One region of the Paenibacillus rhizolycopersici genome, then DNA from elsewhere that is predicted to be linked to it. Evidence: riboswitches for the same ligand, from Rfam matches in the RefSeq annotation. Region 1 holds a riboswitch; each other region holds the start of a gene.
The links. Region 1 has a riboswitch for glycine ahead of gcvT (glycine cleavage system aminomethyltransferase GcvT). Riboswitches for the same ligand answer to the same signal wherever they lie in the genome.

Region 1 (5,967 bases):
GACGAAGCGATGGCGCATATCGCCCGCTACGGTACGAAACACTCCGAATGCATCGTCACCCAAGACCCCGCCAATGCCGAGCGGTTTCAACAGGAAGTGGATGCGGCCGCGGTCTATCATAACGCCTCCACCCGCTTCACCGACGGCTTTGAATTTGGGTTCGGCGCAGAGATCGGGATTAGCACCCAGAAGTTGCATGCTCGGGGGCCCATGGGTTTAACCGCGCTCACGTCGAGCAAATATATCGTTCAGGGGAACGGGCAAATTCGGCAATAACAAGCTATACTCCCCTTTATCCCAATATTCTTTAGGAGGTCATTCCCTATGAAAACAAATCCTACTTTAGCCGCCTCCACCATCTGTTTTTATGGAGCGGGATCGATGGCCGAAGCCATCGTGCGCGGCTTGCTCCATAAGCAAGTTGCCAGCGCGGGCCAAATTGTCATGCTGAACCGCTCGAACCGAGAACGGCTCGATTACTTATCGCAAACCTATCAAGTCCAAACGGCGATCGAAGAAGACGCCAAGCGGGTATATCTGCGGGATGCATCGATTATCGTCCTGGCGATGAAACCTAAAGACGCCGGCGAAGCTCTGGCTGGTCTTGGGCCGCTTTTACGAGAGGGTCAGTTGATTGTCTCCCTGATCGCCGGCTTGTCCATCGCCACGATTCAAGCCCTGCTCGGCACGAAGGCTGCTGTAGCTCGCACGATGCCAAACACCTCCTCCTCCATTGGGCATGGAGCGACCGGGATCTCCTTCTCACCGGAAGCGACCGAGGAGCACCGCGCCCAGGTGTTGTCGATGTTCGAGGCGGTCGGAATGGTAAGTGTTATCCCCGAAGAACAAATGGAAATTTTGACGGGCGTATCCGGGAGCGGACCCGCATATGTATATTACCTGATGGAAGCGATGATTGAAGCCGGTATCGAGGGCGGCTTAACGGCCGAACAAGCTCGCGAGCTGACGGTGCAAACGGTGTTGGGCGCCGCCTTGATGATGGCGGAAACCGGCGAAGCGCCCACCAAGTTGCGTGCGGACATCACCTCGCCGAACGGCTCGACGCAAGCAGCGATTGGCGTGCTGGAATCCGGCAGTTTCCAGCCGAACGTACGAGCTGCGGTCCACCGGGCTGCCGAACGTTCAAAGGAAATGGGCGAAGCCGTGAAGCGGGCATTGCTATAGGAAAGGCATCACGATAGCCGAAGGCCGGAGTCTCGCTTAAGGTTTGTTCGAAAGGGGGACGGCAGCATGAGTAACGGCGACATCCCATGGGAAGAAAAAGTAACGGCACTGGACGCGGTAAATCGCTTGCGGGAGGAATTCTTGGCCCGCGGCTGGTTCCCCGCTTCCAGCGGAAGCTTGTCGGTGCGGATTGGCGGCTGGGCGCCGGACCGGTATACGTTTGCGGTCACGGTCGACGAGACGGAACGGCCGGAGCTGTTAGAGGAGTCTTCCCTACGGGCAGGCGTCCTGTTCGTGGATGCCGCGGGTGAGCCCTGCGAGCCGACCCGTTTGAAACCAAGCCCCGATACGCCAGTTCACGCGAGAATTTACCGGTTGACCGGCTGCGGCGCGATTGTTCACGTACATACGGCATATAACAATTTGCTTAGTGAATATTTCAACGCCGATGGCGGAGTACCACTCAAGGGCAATGAGCTGTTAAAAAGAATAGGAATCTGGGAGACGAGCACGGAGATTCGAGTGCCGATCCTGCCGAACGCCGCTGAACTCTCAACAATTCTGAAGCGAATTGCGGGCGGACTGGATTCCCGCGTTCCCGCGTTTTTGCTGCAAAACCACGGGATTTATGCCTGGGGCTCCGGCCTCAGGGAGGCAAAACGTCATTTGGAAGCATTGGAGTTTATGTTTGAAGTGCTGTACCGTTCTCTGCTCTTACCCTCCAAAGGGCGCCATATTTGATGACAACAACTCGCGGCATGCGATAAGCGGCGAAGCCGATCGAAAATCCGGTTCTTCCGCTTTATTGCTGGCCGCGAGTTTTGATTCGTGCGAATGAATAATCAACTTATCTCTCGATAAATTCCGCGTACGCCTTGGCATCCATCAAGTTTGCTAGCGCGAGGTTCGGATCCTCCTTCAGACGAATGTGTACCATCCACCCCCCGTCGTACGGCTCTTCATTCACTAGTTCGGGTGCGGTATCCAGCTCTCCGTTCACTGCCACCACGGTACCGCTGACCGGCGTAAACAAATCGGCGACCGTCTTGACGGATTCAATGGTACCGATACCGTCCTGCGCTTCGATCTCCTGCCCGGGGTCGGGTAGCTCCACGAACACAATATCCCCCAATCGATGTTGAGCTACATCGGAAATGCCGATTTTTACCGTACCGTCCCCCAAATCAAGCACCCATTCATGTTCATCGCTGTACCACATGTTTCCCCTGATCTCATTGGCCAAGACTAGCTCCTCCTCTTTCCGGATGATCTATCGTCCCACATCTGAACTTGCCGATTCTCGATCTTGATGTTTCTTCGTTCAGATTATTCCAAACCTAGCTCTCATGTCAATATTATTAACACAAATGATAGAGTCTATCAAAATGTAAGCGTAACCTTTTCCAACAAACGAAATATATTAAAATTATTATGATAACTTTATTGACATAGAGGCTGGTTTTGAGTATTAATGAGATGTGTAAGCTGCGATTGATGGCAGGGGGAGAGATTACAATAGGCCATATTGTAACGCCGAAGGAGCAAGCCGCCATGCGGTGAATCTCTCAGGCAAAAGGACTTCTGCCGGACGCAACTCTGGAGAGCATTCGCTAAGAGGTAGTTCATTTACAACTCTCATGCGAATCACCCAAGGGGAAACCTGCGCAAGTCTTAGAGCCTTAGCAGGGTAACTCTCAGGTACAAGGGACAGAGCCAGGAAGATCCGTTAGGTAAACTGACGGTATTTTCTTTGGCCTGTCCTTTTTTGGTTTCCCAAAATTGGCCGATCCGGCCCTTTCGAGGTGATGGTAATGTCCGAATCCGCTTTGCGGCGTACGCCGCTCTACTCCAGGTATGCGAAATATGAAGGAGTTCGCTGCATCGATTTTGGCGGCTGGGAGCTACCGGTGCAGTTCAGCGGCATCCAGAAAGAACACGAAGCCGTGCGCGAGCGCGCCGGGTTATTCGACGTATCGCATATGGGCGAATTTTACGTGGAGGGGCCTGGGGCGGAACGCTTTTTGCAAGGCATGACGACCAACGACGTGGACCTACTCGTGCCGGAAAAAGCTCAGTACACCCTGCTCTGCTATCCTGATGGCGGTGTGGTGGACGATTTGTTGATCTACAAGCTAGAGCAGACAAAATACATGTTGGTGGTTAACGCCTCCAATATCGAAAAAGACTGGGATTGGCTGCAGCGACACCTTCCCGCTGAAGGCGTAACGATGCGCAATGCGTCCGACGAGACGGCTTTACTCGCCGTACAAGGGCCCTTCTCCTCCGCTCTGCTATCCCCGCTTTGCGAAGGGATGGACCCCTCAGCCTTGCGTCCGTTCACCTTTATTCGGGACGCGCGGATTGCCGGTATTCCCGTGCTGCTGTCGCGCACCGGATATACCGGTGAAGACGGTTTCGAGTTGTACGTGGCTGCTGAACATGCGGAAGCACTTTGGGATGTGCTGATGGAAACCGGAGAAGCGCACGGCCTTCTCCCTGCCGGGCTTGGCGCCAGAGATACGTTACGCTTCGAAGCTTGCCTGCCACTCTACGGGCAGGAGATAGGACCGGATATCTCCCCGCTTGAAGCAGGCCTGAATCGGTTCGTGAAGCTGGAACAAGGTGATTTTATCGGTCGCGATGCGCTGGTCAATCAGCGGGGAGACGGCATCCCTCGCCGCTTGGTCGGCCTCGAAATGATCGATCGCGGCATCCCCCGTACGCATTATCCGGTGTTCGCCGAAGGCTCGGAAGAACCGATTGGAGAGGTAACTACCGGTACGCAATCGCCGACTTTGAAAAAGAACCTCGGGATGGCGATCCTCGCAAGCCGTTACGCCGAATCGGACACGATCCTCGAGATCGACATCCGTGGCAAGCGGCTGAAGGCCAAGGTCATCCCGTTGCCGTTCTATCGCCGAAACCTATCCGCTAAGCGGTGAAAGGAGAGTAGCAATCAGATGTTAAAACACCGTTACCTGCCATTAACTGAACAAGACGAATCGGAAATGTTGGCGACCATCGGCGCAAGCTCCGTACAGGAGCTGTTCAGCGACATTCCGGAGGGCATTCGTTTTCACGGCGAGCTCCCGGTATCCCCGCGTTTGGACGAATACGCATTGACCCGGCACTTCTCCGAACTGGCCGGACGAAATGCCGATACCGATCGTTTCGCCAGCTTTCTCGGTGCCGGCCTTTATGACCACCACATCCCTTCCGTCATTCAGCATGTCATTTCCCGTTCGGAATTTTATACGGCCTATACCCCGTACCAGCCGGAAATCAGCCAAGGCGAGCTGCAGGCGATTTTTGAGTTCCAATCCTACATCTGCGAGTTAACCGGTCTAAAGGTCGCCAACGCCAGCATGTACGACGGAGCTACCGCCTTGGCCGAGGCCGGCAACCTGGCCACTGCCGCTACCAAGCGTAAGCAGCTTCTCGTCTCCCGCGCCGTCCATCCGGAGGCCCGTGAAGTGCTCGCTACCTACGCCCATGGCTTAAACCTTGAGATCGTCGAGGTCGGCTGGACGCAAGGCGTTACCGATCGCGAAGCGCTCGCCGCGGCCATCACGAAAGACACCGCCGCCGTGCTGATTCAGAACCCGAATTTCTTCGGTTCCCTGGAGGACCTCCGCGCCATCGGCGAAATGGCTCATGCGCATGGGAGCCTGTTGATCGTCAGCAGCAATCCGCTCGCGCTTGGCTTGTTGGAAGCGCCGGGGAAGCTCGGTGCCGACATCGTCGTTGGCGATGCCCAGCCGCTGGGGCTGGCCCCCTCCTTCGGCGGCCCGACCTGCGGCTTCTTCGCCGTATCGGAGGCGCACATGCGCCGGATGCCCGGCCGAATCGTCGGGCAGACGACCGACCGGAACGGTAAACGCGGGTTCGTGCTAACGCTGCAAGCCCGCGAGCAGCATATCCGTCGCGAGAAAGCAACCTCGAACATTTGCTCCAATCAGGCGCTGCTCGCCCTGGCCGCCTCCGTCTATCTGTCTATATTGGGCAAGCAAGGAATGGCCGAGGTTGCGGAGCTGAATTTGCAGAAAAGCCATTATGCAAAAAAAGAATTGACCGCTATCCCCGGTATCAGCGCAGCTTTTGAATCGCCGTTCTTCAACGAGTTTGTTCTTCGACTGCCGAAGGAGGCCGATCCAGTTCGGCTGCAGAAGGATTTTCTCACCGCCGGCTTTATTGGCGGCTATGACCTGGGCCGCAGCTACCCCGAGCTGAGCGGCCACCTGTTGATCGCCGTAACGGAAAAGCGCAGCAAAGCCGAAATCGACCAATTCGCCCGCGTACTGGAGGAATCGATATGCTCGAAGTAAAAGAGACGGCACAATCCGATGAATTATTGATATTTGAGCGCAGCCGTCCCGGCCGGATCGGCTATTCCTTGCCGGAATGCGACGTTCCGGCCGTCCCGAAGGAAGAGTTGGTGCCGCAAGGCATGCTGCGGAGCGAGCGATTGGCTTTTCCCGAAGTGTACGAGGTGGACGTGATTCGCCATTATACCGCATTATCCCGCCGTAATTTCGGGGTAGATAACGGATTTTATCCGCTTGGCTCCTGTACGATGAAATACAATCCGAAGGTTAATGAGGATGTGGCTCGTTACCCCGGCTTAGCCAAAATCCATCCGTATCAGCCGGAGGAAAGCGTGCAAGGGGCGCTAGAGCTGATGTATCGCCTGCAGTTGGACCTGGCCGGACTCACCGGCATGGACGAGGTGACGCTGCAGCCCGCGGCCGGGGCCCATGGCGAATGGACCGGCCTGATGATGAT
Region 2 (5,967 bases), on a different contig from region 1:
GCAGGTCCAGGTATTGCGTTTTCCAGCCCCCGCTCGTGCCGGTGAATTCCGCCAGCGGTACGAAGGCGTAGTCGGAATCCAAGGAAGCGATGTACACCGTGCCGAAATCGCGCCCTGCTTCCAGGTCATACCAATGTTTAAAAGAAAGAAGCGCCCCACGCGGACTATCCGTCAAATCGATCGGCGGCGTCAGCAGATAAGAATCGGCACCGGAGGCGTAACTTCCGGTCAAATTGCTGGCATACACCTTGTCGCCGGAATAGGCACTGCCCGGTCCGCTAACCGGCGTTCCCCAGGCCCAGGTGTTCCCGGTACCGCCAGACTGGAACCCGGTGGTCTCCGTCTCGAAATCCTGGAGATACCCGGGCGCGATGCCGGCCGACACCGTGACGGCGTACGGCTTGCTGTCAAACCCGTTGTTGCCGAAGTCGTTCACCCGAATGTAATATTCAAGTCCAGCCGTCCCGATTAGGAAGGCGGGTACGGTGGCTTCATATACACCGTCCTTCTCGTTCCCGGAAACCCGTTTGGCCGGAAGGTATAAATAATGGCTGGTTCCTGCTTCCTTGGCGTAAAACTCGACCGATGTGACGGCGACATCGTCGCTGACGCGTGCGGAAAGCGTCACGTCGAAGCCTTCATATACTAAAGTAGGCGGCGCATGTTCCAAGGTAGGCTCGTCCAGGTCCTCTCCGGCGGTGACTACGCGCCCGGAGACGGTTCCGACCCCTTGCAGGACGGAGCCGACGGCGTCCAGCGCATTGACGATCCCGCTCCCGTACCCATTGTTGGGCGAGGTGGGATATTCGCTATCCGTCCGAGGCGTGGCCGTGCTGGTCAGGATATCCTCCAGTTGGTCTACCGTGAGGGAGTGGTTCGCCTGCAGCAGCAGCGCGGCGATCGCCGTCGTATGCGGACCTGCCATCGAGGTGCCGTCCCAGCCGCCCTCATAGACTCCGCCGGGAACGGAGGAGCGGATGTTCACGCCCGGTGCGGAAACCTCCGGTTTAACTTCATCGTAAGGCGAGGGGCCCCGCAACGAGAAGTCGGCCAAATTCCCGCTAATGTCCGTGGCGCCGGTGGCGAATGCCTCGGGATAGTTGGCCGGTGCGGCTACGGAACCGGGGCCGCCCGGGTTGAATTCATCAACGTTGCCCGCCGAAAACTCGGGGAAAATCTGCGCGCTTCGCCAAGCCTGCACGATCGGGCGAAACCATTCGTCGATGCCAGGTCCGCCGCCCCAGGAGTTGTTGACGACATCGGGAGCGAGCTCCGGATGGAGATTTCCTTCGGCATCCACCGGGGCCAGCAGCCACTGGCCGCCATCGAGGATGATCGCGTCCGTGGTGGAGGGGTTAAAGATGCGGACCGCGATCCATTTGGCTCCCGGCGCGACCCCAATCTGATTCGAGCCGTCCGGCTCCGAACCGACCATCGTTCCCATGGTGTGCGTGCCGTGGCCGTGGCCATCCGTCGGCAGTGAAGCATGGCTATGCGGATCATACCAGCTAAGCTCGGGGTCGACGATATTGCCCGAGGCATCAAATCCACGCCATTTGCTTCTCAAGGCCGGGTGGTTCAGCTCGACGCCGGTATCGAGGTTGGCGACGACGATGCCTGTCCCGTCGATGCCCATGTTCCAAACCTCGGGGGCATTGACTTGAGCGATATTCCATTCGACGCTGCTAGGCGTGACGGTGGAGGGGTCCTTGCTTGCACCGTCCAGCGGTGACGACTTACCGTCAGCCGGTTTTACGGATGGTGCCTCTACGGCAGGTTGCATTGCCGATTCTTTATGGATTTCGACCTTTTGCAAGTGACGCTCTTCATTCGGAAGGATCTTCTCCACTTCAGGAAAAAGGGCGATTTGCTCCAGTACCTCTTTTGTACTTGTCACCGCCATGGCATTTACGATAAAGTAGCTTTGGTAGTCTTTTACGTCTCCGGATTGCTGGGCTTTCTGCAAGTAATCCTCCAACGCGAATTGGCTGCGGGAGGCGGTTTCGCGAAGCGCGCTGACGACGGAGGTTCGAGCGGAAAGCTTCGCGGCGGAAGGTGTGGCTTTCTCCAGCGTGGCTTTCTGGAGAGCCAGTTTGGCGACCGAGGCCGTATCGGTTTGTTCTTTGAGTTTGACAAGGTAGGTGACGAAGTCGTCCTGCTTAAACTGAGTCTGCAATTTGGCGTCGATTTTGGCTTCAGCCACGTGAGGCGCGGTCGATTTCAAGCTGGTTTTTCCCGAAACTCCACTGCTGTCGGCGGAGGCTGCGGGAACGAGGGTCAACGCTAGAAGGATCGACATGCCAAGCGAGAAAGATTTGCGAAATCTCTTGAGATTTATCAACTTCTTCACTCCCTTTATGAGGTTTTAAGTGCAGCAGACATCCTTTGGCGGCCGCCCGGAGCAACGTTCAGCAAGGTCCGGACACGTTATGCCTGAAAACGGATCAAGCAAGAGCAAACGTCCCTTTGTTCATCACCTCCTTCATCAAAGTGGCTGATGCAAATGCGGGTACACCATGGTGGATGAGAAGTTGTAGTTGAAGCCGGATGCGGAGTGAGAGGCGTAACGGAAATCTAAGTGATCGTGATGTGAAGGAAAGTTGACGCGGAGTACACCTTATTTTCAACAATTCATAAAATAAGGTAAAATCTGGAGTTGTTGGGGATAGTATATATCTGTAAAATTAAGGATACAAGTGGTTCTATATGAAAAATAACCATATTTTCACATAAAAATAGGAAAATATGACTAAAATAGATTGACGAAATACGCAACGTTATGTGAGTTATCTTGACATCTTGCTAACTTCGTTTTACATTAATACAATTCATACAGGCGAATGAGGATGATGGGAGAGTCCGCTGGGCGTACCGCTAGGGTAAGCCGAGGAGCGGCACCGAAGGAGCAAAGGGCCGGTCCTGCAATCGGCAACCGAATCTCTCAGGTACAAGGACCATGATCGGACGCCACTCTGGAGAGAGCGATCAGCCACCCAAGAGGTACATGGATCCCGGGCCAATGGTTCTCCGGGAACATTAAACTTTCAGGTAACGGGGACAGAGCAGAAGGGCAGCGGCCTTTTTGTTCTGTCTCTTTTTCGTGATAGGCGGCTTGGTCATCTTGAATGTAAACAAGGGAGAGATTAATCCATGCGATTCAAAAACGTGTTCTCCATTATCGGTCCCGCGATGATCGGGCCCTCCAGCTCACATACGGCCGGGGCGGTGAGGATTGGACGATTTGCCCGTCAGCTGTTTGGAAGCGTGCCGGCGGAAGCGGCGATTTGCTTCTACGGCTCTTTTGCCGAAACGTACAGCGGACACGGTACCGATTTGGCCGTTGTTGGCGGCATCCTCGATTACCGCACGGACGACGAGCGAATTCGTCATTCGCTGCAGGACGCCGAAGAGCAAGGGGTCGAGGTGACCTTTACCACAGGAGTACAGCCGGGAGCTCATCCGAATACGGTAAAAATAAAACTAACCGGCCAAGACGGTCGGCATACGGAGGTGACGGGCGCTTCCATCGGGGGTGGGACGATCGTCATCCGCAGCATCGACGGATTTGAGGTGAAGAGCTCGGGCGAGCTGCCGACCCTGGTCGTATCCCATGCCGATCGCCAAGGAGTTCTGGCGGGCATTACCGCCTTGTTCAGCCGGGAGTACGTGAATATCGGCTACATCATTACCGATCGGAAAGGACGCACCGGCGAAGCATTGACCGTGGTGGAAGCCGACTCGCCGATCCCATCGGAACTGATGAAGGCGATTGAGTCGCTGGAGCATGTCAACCAGGTTGCTTATATCGATCTGACGAGATAAGAAAGGAGTGGGCAGGATGCGTTTTAGAAATTTGCGGGAACTGGTGGGGTTGTGCGAGCGGGAATCCCAGACGATATCCGGCATCATGATCCAGGATCAGGCGGCGGAGAGCGGGCAATCGGAGGCTGAGATCCTGGCCGCCATGGGCGAATACTATCAAATCATGAAATCGGCGGTACGCAAGGGGCTGACGGAGGACATCGTCTCCACAAGCGGTCTGACGGGCGGCGATGCCAAACGAGTCGAGACCTATCGAAGCCGTGGTGAGGCCTCCGTCGGCGACATCGCTTGCCAGGCCATGGCCTATGCGCTGGCGGTGTCGGAGGTTAACGCCTCGATGGGGCGGATCGTCGCTACGCCGACGGCGGGCTCCTGCGGCATCATCCCGGGCGTGTTCGTCAGCGCCCAGGAGCGCTTCGGCTGGGAAGATGAGCACCTCGTGCGCGGGTTGTTCAGCGCCGGGGCCATCGGCTACGTGATCGCCAACAACTCGTTTATTTCCGGCGCGGAAGGCGGCTGCCAAGCCGAAATAGGTTCGGCGATCGGAATGGCAGCCGGGGCGATGGTCGAGTTGCGCGGTGGGACGCCGGAGCAGGCGGTGCACGCCGTCGGCCTCGCGCTCAAGAACACGCTGGGCTTGATCTGCGATCCCGTCGGCGGCTTGGTGGAGATTCCCTGCATCGTACGCAACGGCTTCGGCGCGGTAAACGCACTGGCAGCCGCCGATATGGCGTTGGCCGGCGTACGCAGCGCAATCCCATCGGACGAAGTCATCGACGTGATGCTGGAGGTCGGGTCGGCGATGCCCAGCCGCCACCGCGAAACCGCGCAAGGCGGGCTGGCACAAACGCCAACCGGTCGCAAAATTATGAAGGAGCTGCGGAGTCGTAAGAAGTAAAATGTCACCTGTCTTTCTAAATCCAAGCGCCGCGGCCTGCAAATCGGGTTGCGGCGCTTTCTGTTGGATCTATGTCATAGTTAAACGATTTACCCGAGGTTACGTTCATGTATAATTTGCTTGTAGGAATGACCGGAAGGAAAGGAAGTACGGAATCATGACGAGCATTCTGATTGTTGAAGATGATGTGGGCTTAAACAAAGGGATCGCATTGACATTGGCGAGGGACGGAGTCGCCGTGGAGCAGGCCTATGATCTGGCGGGGGCGGAAGAAAGGTTTGCGGCCGGCGGGATCGATCTGGTGCTGCTCGACGTCAGGCTGCCGGACGGAAGCGGCCTGGACTTTTGCGCCAAGCTTAGGGAAGCTTCTCGGGTGCCAGTCATCTTCCTGACCGCGAACGATATGGAGTCCGATATCGTGATGGGCTTCGAGATGGGAGGGGATGACTACATCACGAAACCGTTCAGCCTAATGGTGCTGCGGTCTCGGGTGATGGCTGTGCTTCGGCGCTGCGACCCCAGCCGCGAGGATAAAGTGAACATCGGTTCTCTTGCGTTTGACTTTGGCAAAATGGATTACCGCAAGGAAGGCGCAGCCATCTCGCTTAGTGTGACGGAACAAAAGCTGCTGAAAGCGCTCGTGAACCACCGGGGACAAGTCCTGCCCCGGGAGCAGTTGATTTATCTCGTATGGGGGCAAGATTCCGAATTTGTGGATGAAAATGCGCTGACCGTCACGATCAAGCGATTGCGGACTAAAATCGAGGAGGATCCCGCTGCGCCCCAATATATCAAGACGGTTTACGGCTTGGGATACCTTTGGGCCGATGCGGGGGTGCAGACATGACAACCGATGGAGCGACTAACGGAGAGCACGGACTTGCCAAGTTCGCAGCACGTCACATTCCTCCGCGGACGGATGGACTGACCGGTTCACCGCGCCGGAATGGGTTGGCCTTCGATTGGGTTTACGTAGCCTACGGTGCGCTGTTTGTCCTGTTCGTGCTGGGCTATCCGCTGGCTTCCTGGGTATGGGCGGGGGAAGTGTTTACCCCGCCGATTTGGATCCCCATCGTTTTCGCGGCGGCGTTGCTCCTCATAGCCGGTTCATTCGCCTGGACGTTGCGGGCCAGGTCCGCAAACGCCATCCGTGCAGCATATGAGATCGTGGATACCGCGATCGCGGGTCAACAGCGGCTCACCGGTTATGAAGAGACGGAGCTTTCCGCGCTCGAGAACAAGGTGAT
Region 3 (5,967 bases), on a different contig from region 1:
AGCCAAGCCATCATGACAAAAATAATGACAATCATCGAAAATCGCAGCTTGCTATGCAGGATTTCTCTCATCGCTAAAAACATGTAATTCAGCTCCTCACTCTGTATTATGACACTAGTGTCAAATTGGATATCAGATATCACTTCATGACTACCTCTTGATTAAACACCATTTTGACACCTGTGTCAAAATTAAAATATGGAAGGACTTCGCCCTTACTGCTTGGCCCCACCCATCCATATTTGAAACAGCATCCTGCTCCACTCGGGGACGGGAACGTTCATCATATTCGGCGTGTTGATGAGATTGAAGAACATGCCGACATGCACAGGGAGGGGGATGTCTTCTCTGAGGTGCTTCTCTTGCTGGGCTTTCTGAAACAGACGGGTGAGCTGGACTTTAAGAAACTCGTGCGCGGACTCCACATATTCGATATCCCTGCGCGCGGCCTCCGATGCGGTTGTTTTGATTTTGTACGCATCGGCTAAGAGCTGATGCAACTGGAACTCCTCGAGGTAGATGTCAAGCAACTCCTGAAGGGCTCGCATGGAGTCGGTTTCGTCAAGGGCAGAGGCTTTCTCTAGGATGGCCCCAATGCTTCGTTTCATACAGGCTGCAATGATCTCATCCTTATTGGCATAATATTGATAGATCGTGCTTCGTGCACCGGGCAAGTGTTCCGAGAGCAGCTTGAGATTAAACCCGTCATAACCGCGCTCCAGCACCAAACGCTTCGTTAGGTCTAGCAGCTCCGAATGGGAGTAGGATTGTTTTCTGGCCATGGGTCATTCCTCCTTTCTTTACCGCGGTGCAAAGCTTAATTATCCGTCTCAGCCTGCTCCAGCATGCGCAATAAATTCTCTTCCGTGCCCGTTCCAGGTACGGGAACAAAGAAACACCAATGCATCCCCGGATTGTTATCGATAGAGGCGGAATGGACCTTAAACTCCATCATCTGGGCACCCGGAAGACGAAATAATGCGGTGGACACCCGCTTTTGTTTTATTTCATACAGCTCCCAGAAACGAGAAAATTCTTTGCTGTGCCGTTTCAGACGTTCTAATCTTTCCATGTACAGCGGATGATCTTGATATAGATCTAAGTTGGCCCGAAGCGTAGCCGTACTGAATCGGACAAATTCCTCCCAATTCACCAGCTTCTCACGGTAATCTGCACTGAAAAAAAGGACATTCAGCATATACCGTTCGTTCTTGGGTAGACGGCCGAAATCGGCGATAATCAGTTTAGCTGCCCGATTCCAGGCGATGACATCCGTGCCTTCGTCTGTAACGAAGGAGGGATACACCATTTGGTCGACGATGGTTTGCATGAAACTAAAATCCGACCCTTCGCGATGGTGCACAACTCCAGCGCTGGCCGGGTCGAGATTGGCGAGGCGGAATAGATATTTTCGCTCGTCTTCGTCCAACATCAAAGCGTTGCTGATATTTAATAACACTTCAGGTGAAGGGTTAACCTCTCTGCCTTGCTCGAGCCAGGTATAATAGGTCAAGCTGACATTCGCGAGATAGGAGACTTCTTCTCTTCGCAGGCCCGGGGTACGTCTACGTCCGGGAAGTGGCTTGATCCCGGCGTTGGAAGGCTGCAGCCGTTCCCTACGGGATTTGATGAATTCCCCCAATGCGGATGAGGTCCGATTTACATTCACATTTTTCACCCCCCAAGACCATTATAGTCTCAGTTCCGTGACTCTTGCCACAAGAGATCGCCTTTACCGGGTAATTCCATTAATAGTATAAACATGATGTGGCTGGCCTCCTCCTGGCGAAGATAAGATGAAGATCATTGAAGACACGAAGTGTTGTCCATAGGAGGAGGTTATTTCATGAATAAGTATGAATATTCGAATAAGTTGGCCTTAGTTACCGGGGCTTCATCCGGGATCGGAAAAGTATATGCCAAACAATTGGCAGCCCGGGGCAGTCACATCGTGCTGGTCGCAAGATCCCAGGATAAATTGGAGGCCATTGCAGGGGATATTAAACGTCAGTACGGGGTGCAGGCGGTTGTATTGGCTTGCGATTTGTCCCAAGCAGATGCTCCTCGTCAACTAGCCGATCAAATTGCCGAACTGGGCTTGACGGTCGATATTTTGATCAACAATGCTGGGTTCGGTACACATGGACGCTTCGAGGAGCTCGACCCGGGTCGTGAGCAGGAGGAAATCATGCTGAACTCGGCGTCGTTAGTCGATCTTACGCATCGTTTGCTGCCCCATATGTTGCAGCGAGGGGATGGAGTCATCGTGAATGTAGCTTCGATGGCCGCCTTTATGCCTTGTGCATATTCGGCCGTTTATGGCGCAACCAAGGCGTTTGTCATTTCGTTCTCTGAAGCGCTGTGGGCGGAAATGCGGGGAAGGGGCGTTCGCGTGCTTGCACTGTGCCCAGGGGCAACCGACACAGGATTCTTCGATGCGGTCGGCAGTGGTGCAGACATGGCTGCAGGCAACAAGCTCTCTACACCGGAAAAGGTAGTGCAGGCCGGATTTCGCGGGATTGACCAAGGGCGAAGCTTTATCATCGAGGGCCGATCCAATTCGTTTATGGCTCAAATGATCCGATTTGTAAGCCGACGCCGAGTGGCCCTGATCATGGAACGCATGACAAGACCGAAGAACTAATGGAAGGAATGTTATTGACAAAATATTTATCCGCGAGTAGTATTTGAAAAAATTGAATAATTCGCAAGCTATGATGGCTATGGATCACACTATAGTCGGAGCAGCTTCTGGAGAGACTGCGGAGATTCCGCGGCGCCGAAGGGTTCACAATCTCAGGCAAAAGGACAGAAGAGTACTAAATAATTGTTTATTTAGGTTATTTATTATTCTTATGATCCGGAGATTGGAGCGCATCCAATCTCTTTTTTTTTGGCGTTATTTGTTCAATATTTCACATGTAGTCAATCATGAAGAATTAAGGGGGAGTTAGGGGTGGCGCAACAAGAATTAAAGAGAGATTTAGCCAATCGACATGTTCAACTGATCGCTATAGGAGGAACGATTGGGACCGGGTTATTCCTAGGATCAGGGAAAGCGATCCAACTGGCCGGGCCTTCCATCGTTTTTGCCTATTTCCTTGTGGGGATCGCCGTATTTTTTGTCATGCGAGCATTGGGAGAGCTGCTGTTGTCCAAGGCCGGTTATCAATCGTTCACGGACATTGCCGAAGACTATCTTGGGCCGCGGGCTGCATTCGTTACCGGGTGGACGTATTGGTTTTGCTGGATCATGACAGCGATGGCGGACGTCATTGCCGTCGGGGTGTACGTGCAATATTGGTTTGATATCCCGCAATGGGTGCCGGCGGTTATTTGTTTGATCATCTTGCTGGGGCTTAACTTATTGACCGTGAAAAATTTCGGCGAGTTGGAGTTTTGGTTTGCGTTAATTAAGGTCGTGACGATTCTCGTGTTAATCGCCATCGGTGTGATTTTGCTGGTCATCGGATTCAAGACCGATGCTGGGGCCGTAACCGTGAAGAATATTTGGGGGCATGGGGGGCTGTTTCCCAACGGAATAACCGGTTTCTTGCTTTCCTTCCAAATGGTCGTGTTCGCCTATGTTGGCGTGGAGCTCGTTGGGGTATCCGCTGCGGAAACCTCCGATCCGGAGAAAAATATCCCATCCGCCATCAATAAAATTCCGCTGCGAATTTTATTCTTCTACGTTGGCGCATTGATCGCCCTCTTATGCATTAACCCCTGGACGGGGCTGACTCCGGCGGAGAGCCCGTTCGTGAAGACGTTTAGTCTGGTCGGCATTCCGATTGCCGCGGGAATCATTAATTTCGTCGTTTTGACCTCGGCCGCCTCCGCTTGTAACAGCGGGATGTTCTCGACCAGCCGGATCTTGTATAACTTAAGCAAGAATAATCAAGCTCCTACCCGGATGGCGAAATTGAACAAGAACCATGTGCCTGGCAACGCGCTGCTGATTTCTACGCTGGTCATTTCCGTCGGGGCGTTGTTAAGCAAACTGATCCCGGGGCAAGCTTTCGGCATCGTGACGACGATCAGTGCCATTTGTTTTATTTGGGTGTGGGGCGTGGTGCTCGTGTGCCATATTCGTTATAAGCGAACGCAACCGGAGCTGCAGGCCAAGTCAAAGTTTAAAGCGCCGTTTACCCCTTTTATCAATTATGCCGTTCTCACGTTGTTTGCGGCGATCCTGCTGATTATGTTGTTTGCGGATGAGACGCGTCCGGCCCTATTGTTGACTCCATTATGGTTCATTCTATTGTTCGTATTGCATGCGATGAGAAAGCGCAAAGAACAGGCAACTCCTGCACCCCTAGAGCAAACTCATCTGTAGCGGCGTTTCCAGCTTTGCAACTCGAATCAAATTTGTGAAATTTCCCGGTGATATGATCAGGGTGAAAGGAGGAGGGCTTCCATGTACGAATGGAATGAGACGGTGCAACGCATGGTGGATTGGGTGGAGACGCACATCACGGAAGAGACGTCTCTATTAAAGATGTCGGACGCACTAGGGTACTCCCCGTTTTATTGCTCCAGACAGTTCAACCAGTACACGGGGGTGACCTTGCGGGATTATATCTGGACGCGAAGAGTCAGCCGTGCCGCCATGGAGCTCCGCGACACGGATCAGCGGGTTCTGGATATCGCCGTAAAGTATGGATTCTCCTCGCAGGAGGCTTTTACGAGGGCGTTCGTGAAGGCTTTCCAGCTCACCCCTGCGGCCTACCGAAAGGCGCCAAGGCCCATTCCCTTAGCGATTCGTCAGGAAGTCTTCTCGCCTTATCATTATTGGATCAAGGAGCGGGATCACATGAGCGAAGTTCACTTGCAACCGGCGGAGATCAAAGTCGAATTCATTCCGGCCCATAAGTTTATCGGGATCTGGGATTTGGCCGTCAACAACTATGGGGATTTCTGGGGGAACGGTCACTCCTGCGACGAAGTCAGCGGAACCTTGGAGAGCATGTCCAACCATACCCTGGAGGGGCAGTTGGGGCAGACGGCGGGATGGTTTTACCGGGACGGCCAAAAAGGGTATCTGTACGGCATCCCGGTTCCCCTGGAATATGACGGACCGATTCCGGAAGGAATGGAGTACCGGGAGATCCCGGAGTCGGAATACTTGGTGTTCTTCCATCCGCCGTTTGACTACCTAAAGGATAACGGGGCGGTGATGAGCACGGTGGAGGAGGTTGCTTGGAGCTTTGATCCCAGCCAACTGGGGTACGAATGGGATGAAGAGATCAAGCAGGACTATCAACGCCATTACCCGGAAGGTTACGGGTATGCCGTACTGCGACCGGTTAAGAAGAAGGGATAAAGGGGAAGGGCCATCCTGCTGTGAGCTGGATGGCCTTTTGCTTATTCCCGTTGCCCCTTCACCCGCTTCAGTGCCGCAACGATCAGGAAGCTGATAATGACGAGCAGAAGCCAGGAGCTGATCTTGCCGAGATGGACGAGATGCCAGCCGTCGGATTGGTTCGGGTACCTCCAGGCGCTGAAGAATGTAGCGACATTCTCTGCGATCCAGATAAAGAAGCCGATCAGCACAAAGGAGAGGGATAACGGCATCCGGTAGGGCTTGCCGCCAACCTCGTAGGTGACCCAGGTCCGCCAGAAGACGAGTAGCACCAGCGCCGACAACCACCATCGAACATCGATCCAATAATGGTGGGTGAAGAAATTCAGGTAAATGGAGGCGGCCAGCGGGACGACCAGCCAGAGCGGGGGGAAGCGGACCAGGTCCACCTTCAGACGTCGCCAGGCCTGGCACAGATAACTCGCCACACTGGCATACATGAACCCGCTGTAGAGGGGCACGCCGTTCACCTTCGTCCAGCCTTCCTCGGGATATGCCCAAGAACCCATGTGGACCTTGAACATCTCCAGCGCCAATCCGATCAAGTGGAAGACTGTGATGACCTTCACTTCGTCGCGGGTTTCCAGTCCCGAACGAACCATCCA

Region 2: it holds a riboswitch for glycine, as region 1 does, so the genes downstream of both, sdaAB (L-serine ammonia-lyase, iron-sulfur-dependent subunit beta) here and gcvT (glycine cleavage system aminomethyltransferase GcvT) in region 1, are expected to answer to the same signal.
Region 3: it holds a riboswitch for glycine, as region 1 does, so the genes downstream of both, IM700_RS21250 (amino acid permease) here and gcvT (glycine cleavage system aminomethyltransferase GcvT) in region 1, are expected to answer to the same signal.

What each region holds. Positions count from the first base shown of each region.
Region 1 covers NZ_JADCNN020000005.1:24,950-30,916, forward strand. Annotated here, with positions in the region: gene IM700_RS07115 (glutamate-5-semialdehyde dehydrogenase) at 1-276, shown strand, start outside; gene proC (pyrroline-5-carboxylate reductase) at 325-1,185, shown strand; gene mtnB (methylthioribulose 1-phosphate dehydratase) at 1,252-1,926, shown strand; gene gcvH (glycine cleavage system protein GcvH) at 2,033-2,428, opposite strand; glycine riboswitch at 2,677-2,776, shown strand; glycine riboswitch at 2,780-2,898, shown strand; gene gcvT (glycine cleavage system aminomethyltransferase GcvT) at 2,997-4,127, shown strand; gene gcvPA (aminomethyl-transferring glycine dehydrogenase subunit GcvPA) at 4,146-5,510, shown strand; gene gcvPB (aminomethyl-transferring glycine dehydrogenase subunit GcvPB) at 5,498-5,967, shown strand, end outside.
Region 2 covers NZ_JADCNN020000001.1:282,406-288,372, forward strand. Annotated here, with positions in the region: gene IM700_RS01195 (S8 family serine peptidase) at 1-2,341, opposite strand, end outside; glycine riboswitch at 2,841-2,967, shown strand; gene sdaAB (L-serine ammonia-lyase, iron-sulfur-dependent subunit beta) at 3,151-3,822, shown strand; gene sdaAA (L-serine ammonia-lyase, iron-sulfur-dependent, subunit alpha) at 3,839-4,720, shown strand; gene IM700_RS01210 (response regulator transcription factor) at 4,878-5,567, shown strand; gene IM700_RS01215 (sensor histidine kinase) at 5,564-5,967, shown strand, end outside.
Region 3 covers NZ_JADCNN020000030.1:33,950-39,916, reverse strand. Annotated here, with positions in the region: gene IM700_RS21270 (ABC transporter permease) at 1-83, opposite strand, end outside; gene IM700_RS21265 (TetR/AcrR family transcriptional regulator) at 216-782, opposite strand; gene IM700_RS21260 (MmyB family transcriptional regulator) at 818-1,669, opposite strand; gene IM700_RS21255 (SDR family NAD(P)-dependent oxidoreductase) at 1,847-2,644, shown strand; glycine riboswitch at 2,742-2,822, shown strand; gene IM700_RS21250 (amino acid permease) at 2,957-4,336, shown strand; gene IM700_RS21245 (helix-turn-helix domain-containing protein) at 4,418-5,323, shown strand; gene IM700_RS21240 (DUF817 domain-containing protein) at 5,365-5,967, opposite strand, start outside.